Cupriavidus necator N-1: one gene and its partner. Each later gene encodes a partner of the first gene's protein in a complex. Links are inferred from orthologs where the notes say so. Each region holds a gene or a part of one and is shown on either strand. Other genes may lie near its edges. The genes, in order: tldD and pmbA.

The links.
Region 2: the proteins of tldD (region 1) and pmbA are in contact, whole or in part, in a solved structure (PDB 5NJ9), measured with the Escherichia coli proteins. The link is inferred for Cupriavidus necator N-1 from one-to-one orthologs.

The regions. Positions count from the first base shown.
Region 1 is NC_015726.1:1,090,108-1,093,326, forward strand. What follows is about bases 197-3,101. They hold tldD (metalloprotease TldD), read right to left. Parts: upstream 2,427-3,101; coding sequence 966-2,426; downstream 197-965. Other genes in these bases: CNE_RS05180 (class I SAM-dependent methyltransferase), read left to right, coding at 197-901; CNE_RS05190 (carbon-nitrogen hydrolase family protein), read right to left, coding at 2,526-3,101. Outside these bases: more of CNE_RS05180, read left to right, coding at 1-196; more of CNE_RS05190, read right to left, coding at 3,102-3,219. UniProt on the Escherichia coli protein: Metalloprotease involved in CcdA degradation. Suppresses the inhibitory activity of the carbon storage regulator (CsrA).
Region 2 is NC_015726.1:2,687,306-2,690,578, forward strand. What follows is about bases 131-3,089. They hold pmbA (metalloprotease PmbA), read right to left. Parts: upstream 2,315-3,089; coding sequence 947-2,314; downstream 131-946. Other genes in these bases: CNE_RS12650 (thymidylate synthase), read left to right, coding at 131-384; CNE_RS12655 (dihydrofolate reductase), read left to right, coding at 381-881; yjgA (ribosome biogenesis factor YjgA), read left to right, coding at 2,364-2,984; mog (molybdopterin adenylyltransferase), read left to right, coding at 2,981-3,089. Outside these bases: more of CNE_RS12650, read left to right, coding at 1-130; more of mog, read left to right, coding at 3,090-3,273.

The DNA of each region.
Region 1 (3,219 bases):
AAAAACCCATACCGACGTGCGCTACCTGCGCGAATGGCTGTCGGCTCAGGCGGCCAGCGGCTATGTCGACTATGACCCGGCAACCGGGCAGTTCAGCCTGAACGAAGAGCAGGCCTATGCGCTGGCGCAGGAGGGCAGCCTCGCATTTATCCCGGGCGCGTTCCAGATCGCGGTGGCGCAGTTCCGCGCCATCCCGAAGATGATCGATATCTTCCGCAACGGCCGCGGGCTGGGCTGGCACGAGCACGATCCCGCGCTGTTCCACGGCACCGAGCGCTTCTTCCGGCCCGGCTACGCGGCGCACCTGGTCTCCGAATGGATTCCCGCGCTGGACGGCGTGGAGGCGCGGCTCAAGGCGGGCGCGTCGGTGGCGGACGTGGGCTGCGGCCACGGCGCGTCGACCATCATCATGGCGCAGGCGTATCCGGCCTCGCGCTTTGTCGGTTTCGACTACCACGAGCCTTCGGTGCGCCATGCCGCCGAAGCCGCGCGCCGCGCCGGCGTGGCCGAGCGCGTGCGCTTCGAAGTGGCCACCGCCAAGGACTACGGCGGCAAGGACTATGACCTGGTGGCGGTGTTCGACTGCCTGCACGACATGGGCGATCCGGTCGGCGCGGCGCGCCACGTGCGCGAGACCCTGCGTGCCGATGGCGCCTGGATGATCGTGGAGCCGTTTGCCAACGACACGCTGGAGCAGAACCTCAACCCGGTCGGCCGGGTGTTCTATTCCGCGTCCACCTTCATCTGCACGCCGGCGTCGCGCGCGCAGGAAGTTGGCCTGTGCCTGGGCGCGCAGGCGGGCGAGACGCGCATGCGCGCGGTGGTTGAGCAGGCCGGCTTCCGCAGTTTTCGCCGCGCGGCGCAGACGCCGTTCAATTTGGTGTATGAAGTGCGGCCGTAAGGCTGGGACGATCCCATGAAAAACGGGACCCCGCGGGATCCCGTCTTCGTCATCGCCGGACCGCTCAGGCGGTGCCGCCCACCGTCATGTCCTCGATGCGCAGCGTCGGCTGGCCCACGCCCACCGGCACGCTCTGGCCCTCCTTGCCGCAGACGCCGACGCCCGAGTCCAGGCGCATGTCGTTGCCGATCATGGTGACGTCCTTCAGCGATTCCGGGCCGTTGCCGACCAGCGTCGCGCCCTTGACCGGATAGGTGATCTTGCCATCCTCGATCATGTAGGCCTCGCTGGCCGAGAACACGAACTTGCCGTTGGTGATGTCCACCTGGCCGCCGCCGAAGTTGACCGCATACAGGCCGCGCTTGACGCTGGCGATGATTTCCTGCGGATCCCTGTCGCCGTTGAGCATGTAGGTGTTGGTCATGCGCGGCATCGGCAGCGCGGCATAGCTTTCGCGGCGCGCGTTGCCGGTGACCGGCATCTTCATCAGGCGCGCGTTGAGCGTGTCCTGGATATAGCCGCGCAGGATGCCGTCCTCGATCAGCGTGGTGCACTGGGTCGGGTTGCCTTCGTCGTCCAGGTTGAGCGAGCCGCGGCGGTTGGCCAGCGTGCCGTCGTCGACCACGGTCACGCCCTTGGCCGCGACGCGTTCGCCCATGCGGCCGGCAAAGGCCGACGAGCCCTTGCGGTTGAAGTCGCCCTCCAGGCCGTGGCCGACGGCTTCATGCAGCAGCACGCCAGGCCAGCCCGGGCCCAGCACCACGGTCATCGCGCCGGCCGGGGCCGGGCGCGCGTCCAGGTTGACCAGGGCCGAAGAGACGGCCTCGTCCACATACTTCTGCAGCAGCTCGTCGGTGAAGTAGCCATAGGCATAGCGGCCGCCGCCGCCGGAAGAGCCGACCTCGCGGCGCCCGCCGTGTTCGGCGATCACCGTGACCGAGACCCGCACCAGCGGACGCACGTCGGCGGCGATCACGCCGTCGCTGCGCGCCACCAGCACCACGTCGTATTCGCCGGCCAGGCCTGCCATCACTTGCACCACGCGCGGATCCTTGGCGCGCGCCATGCGCTCGACGCGCTCCAGCAGCGCCACCTTCTCGGCCGCGCTCATGGAGTCGAGCGGGTCGTTGGGCGTGTACAGGTTGCGCCCGGCGTGCGTGGCCAGCTCGCCGGCCACCTTGACGCGGCCGCTGCCGGCACGGCCGATGGTGCGCGTGGCCGCCGCGGCCTGCGACAGCGCCGCCAGGCTGATGTCGTCCGAATAGGCGAAGGCGGTGCGGTCGCCCGAGACCGCGCGCACGCCCACGCCCTGGTCGATGCTGAAGCTGCCCGACTTGACGATGCCTTCTTCCAGGCTCCAGGCCTCGTTGCGGGTGTACTGGAAGTACAGGTCGGCATAGTCGACCTTGTGCGTGAAGATATCGGCCAGCACGCGCTGGAGCTTAGCCTCGTCCAGGCCGTACGGTGCCAGCAGCAGTTGCTGCGCGGTGGCCAGGTTGCGGATTCCGAGATCGCCGGCGTTCATGAGATGTCCTTTCTTCCTGGGAACGCGCCGGCTTGCGGCCGGCGCGGCAAAAAATTCTCTGGGCGGGCGCCGGTGGCGGCCCCCGCGGTTGCGTACATGCTACAGCACCCGGTGTCGCAGTGCCGGCAGGTTCTGCCGGACCTCTGCCAGGCGCGCGGGGTCGATCACGCCGCCGACCACGCCTTCGCCTTCAGGCAGCGTTGCCAGGACCTCGCCCCACGGATCGACCAGCATCGAATGGCCCCAGGTGCGCCGGCCGTTCTCATGCTTGCCGCCCTGTGCCGCGGCCAGCACATAGCATTGGTTTTCAATGGCGCGGGCGCGCAGCAGGATCTCCCAGTGCGCCTGCCCCGTGGTGTAGGTGAAGGCGGCCGGCATCAGAATCAAGCTGGTGCCGTCGCCGGCGGCCAGTCCGCGGTAAAGCTCGGGGAAGCGCAGGTCGTAGCACACCGACATCGCCACCCGGCCGCAGGGCGCATCGAAGCTGACCGGCGTGCGCCCGGCCAGGATGGTGCGCGACTCGTCGTAGCTTTCAGTGCCGCGGGTAAAGCCGAACAGGTGGATCTTGTCGTAGCGCGCCACGCGCTCGCCGCGCGGGTTGAAGGCGAGCGAGGTGTTGTACACGCGCGCCGGGTCGTCGCACCACATCGGCAGCGTGCCGCCGACCAGCCAGATGCCGTGGCGGCGTGCCGTATCGGCCAGGAACTGCTGCACCGGGCCGTCGCCGTCATGCTCGCGCACCGCCACCTTGTCCGATTCGGAGCGGCCCATCATGCAGAAGTATTCGGGCAGC
Region 2 (3,273 bases), 1.6 Mb from region 1 along the record:
ATCCCGCGCATGAAGCTGCCGCCCTGCCACGCGTTCTTCCAGTTCTACGTGGCCGATGGCCGGCTGTCGTGCCAGCTCTACCAGCGCAGCGCCGATATCTTCCTGGGCGTGCCGTTCAATATCGCCAGCTATGCGCTGCTGACCCACATGATGGCGCAGCAGACCGGGCTGGAAGTGGGCGACTTCGTCTGGACCGGCGGCGACTGCCATCTGTACAACAACCATTTTGAGCAGGTGCAGACCCAGCTGGCGCGCGAGCCGCTGGCGCTGCCGCAGCTGAAGATCCTGCGCAAGCCCGACAGCATCTTCGACTACCGCTACGAAGACTTTGAACTGGCCGGCTACCAGTCGCACGCCGCCATCAAGGCACCGGTGGCCGTATGACGCTGCTGACACTGGTCGTCGCCCGCGCCCGCAACAACACCATCGGCCGCGACAACACGCTGCCGTGGCGCTTGCCGGAAGACCTGGCGCACTTCAAGCGCACCACCATGGGCGCGCCCGTGATCATGGGCCGCAAGACCTGGGACTCGATAGGCCGCCCGCTGCCGGGGCGCCGCAATATCGTGGTCAGCCGCAACCCGGACCTGCGCATCGAGGGTGCCGAGGTGGCGGCCTCGCTGGAAGACGCCCAGCGCCTGTGCGTCGGCGCGGAGCAGATCTTCCTGATCGGCGGCGCGCAGCTCTACGCCGAGGCCATGCCGTCCGCGGACCGGCTGGTGGTGACCGAGATCGACGCGGACGTGGAAGGCGATGCCTTCTTCCCGGCGATTGACCGCACCCAATGGATTGAAACCGCGCGCGAAACGCATCATTCGGAGGCGAATGGCTTCGACTATGCCTTCGTCACGTATGAGCGGCCGCCGTCGGACGAGTCGTAAGGCGTTGCGCGGGCAATAAAAAGCAGGCCGGCCGGCCTGCTTTTTCTTTGGGCGGCACGCGCCGCTCACGTGCCGGCAATCGTCATCTGCTCAAGCAGGATCGAGCCGGTTTCCTTGGTGCCGCGCACCAGCGCATCCGCGCCGATGGCGACGATCTGCTGGAACATCTCGGCCATATTGCCGGCGATGGTGATCTCCTCCACCGGGTACTGGATCACGCCGTTCTCGACCCAGTAGCCCGAGGCGCCGCGCGAATAGTCGCCGGTCACGTAGTTGACGCCCTGCCCCATCAGTTCGGTCACCAGCAGGCCGGTGCCGAGCTTGCGCAGCATCGCCGGGAAGTCGTCGCCGGGCTCGGTCAGCGAGCTGGTCAGCGTCAGGTTGTGCGAGCCGCCGGCGTTGCCGGTGGTCTGCATGCCGAGCTTGCGCGCGGAATAGGTCGACAGGAAATAGCCCTGCACCACGCCGTCGCGCACCACGTCGCGGGCACGGGTGCGCACGCCTTCCTCGTCGAACGGGGCGCTGCCCATGGCGCCGGGGGTATGCGGCTGCTCGTGGATCTGGATATGCGGCGCAAACACGGCCTGGCCCAGCGAATCGCACAGGAACGTGGATTTGCGGTACAGCGCGCCGCCCGACACCGCCTGCACGAAGGCACCCAGCAGCCCCGCGGCCAGCGGCGCCTCGAACAGCACCGGGCAGCGGCGCGTGGACAACTGGCGCGCCTGCAGCCGCGCCAGCGCGCGCTCGGCGGCGTAGCGGCCGATATCCTCGGGCGCGGCCAGCGCCAGCGGCGAACGCTTGGACGAGTACCAGTCATCGCGCTGCATGCCACTGCCGCTGCCGGCGATCGGCGCGCACGAGATGAAATGGCGCGAATACGGATAGCCGCCCGAGAAGCCGCGCGTGGTCGCCAGCACGAACTGCGAATGCTGCGCCGACACGCTGGCGCCGTCGCTGTTGCGGATGCGCGGCGACACCGCGAAGGCGGCGGCCTCGGCGCGGGTCGCGATGTCGATGGCGCGCTCGGCGTCCAGCGCCCACGGGTGGAACAGTTCCAGGTCCTGTGGCGCGCGTTCCAGCAGTTCTTCCTCGGCCAGGCCGGCGCAATCGTCTTCGGCCGTGAAGCGGGCGATGTTGTAGGCGGCCTCGGCGGTGGCGCGCAGCGCGGCCGGCGAGAAGTCCGAGGTGCTGGCATTGCCGCGGCGCTTGCCGATCATGACCGTGACCCCGACCACCTTGTCGCGGTTCTGCTCGATGGTTTCCACCTGCCCCTTGCGTACCGATACCGACAGGCCGCTGCCTTCGGAGATCTCGGTGGCGGCGTCGGTCGCCCCAAGTTCGCGTGCAACGCGCAGCACATCGGCGGCCATCTCGCTGAGCTGGGCCTGGGTGTAGGTGAAGTGCGCGGTCTGTTCTGCGATCTGGTCCATGCTGGGCGGGTGTCATCAAAAGTCCAAGCGGCAATCATAGCAAGATAAAATGCCGGGCATGACGCGAAATTCCCGTAATCCGAATGGCTCGCGCTTTCCCGGAGGCTTTGCGCCCGAACCGGAAGACGACGAACCGAAAAGCAAGTCGCAGCGCAAGCGCGACATGACCGCCCTGCAGGACCTTGGCGCCGAGCTGGAAGCGCTGGCCAAGGACCGCCTGGCGCGCGTGCCCATGCCCGAAGCGCTGGCCGACGCCATCCACCAGGCCCGCCGCATCAACAGCCACGAAGGCAAGCGCCGCCAGATGCAGTTCGTGGGCAAGATCATGCGCGGCCTCGAGGACGAAGAGGTCGAGGTGATCCGGCAAGCGCTGGAGGGCTTCAAGGGCACCAGCAAGGCCGAAACCGCCCGCATGCACCTGATCGAGCGCTGGCGCGAGCTGCTGCTGGCCGACGACGCGGCGCTGACGCGCTTCCTCGCCGAGCATCCCGGCATCGACGTGCAGGCGCTGCGCAACACCATCCGCAACGCGCGCAAGGAAAAGGAGCAAAGCAAGCCGCCGCGCTATTTCCGCGAGCTGTTCCAGGCGATCAAGACGGCGCTGGACGTGAAGGACGGCAAGGCCGGCGCCGCCGAGGACCAACCCCCTACCCCGGAGCCCGAGGCATGACCCAGACCACGCAGCCGGTAGTCCGCAACCATCCCGACGAACTCGTTGTCGGCTTCGTTTCGATCTCGGACCGCGCCTCGGCCGGTACCTACCAGGACGAAGGCATCCCGGCGCTGCGCGAGTGGTTCGGGCGCACGCTGACCACGCCCTGGCAGGCGGTGGAGCGGCTGATCCCGGACGAGCAGGCGCAGATCTCGCGCACCCTGATCGACCTGGTCGACGTGGCCGGCTGCGACCTGGTGCTGACCACCGGCGGCACCGGCCCGGCGCGCCGCGACGTGACGCCCGA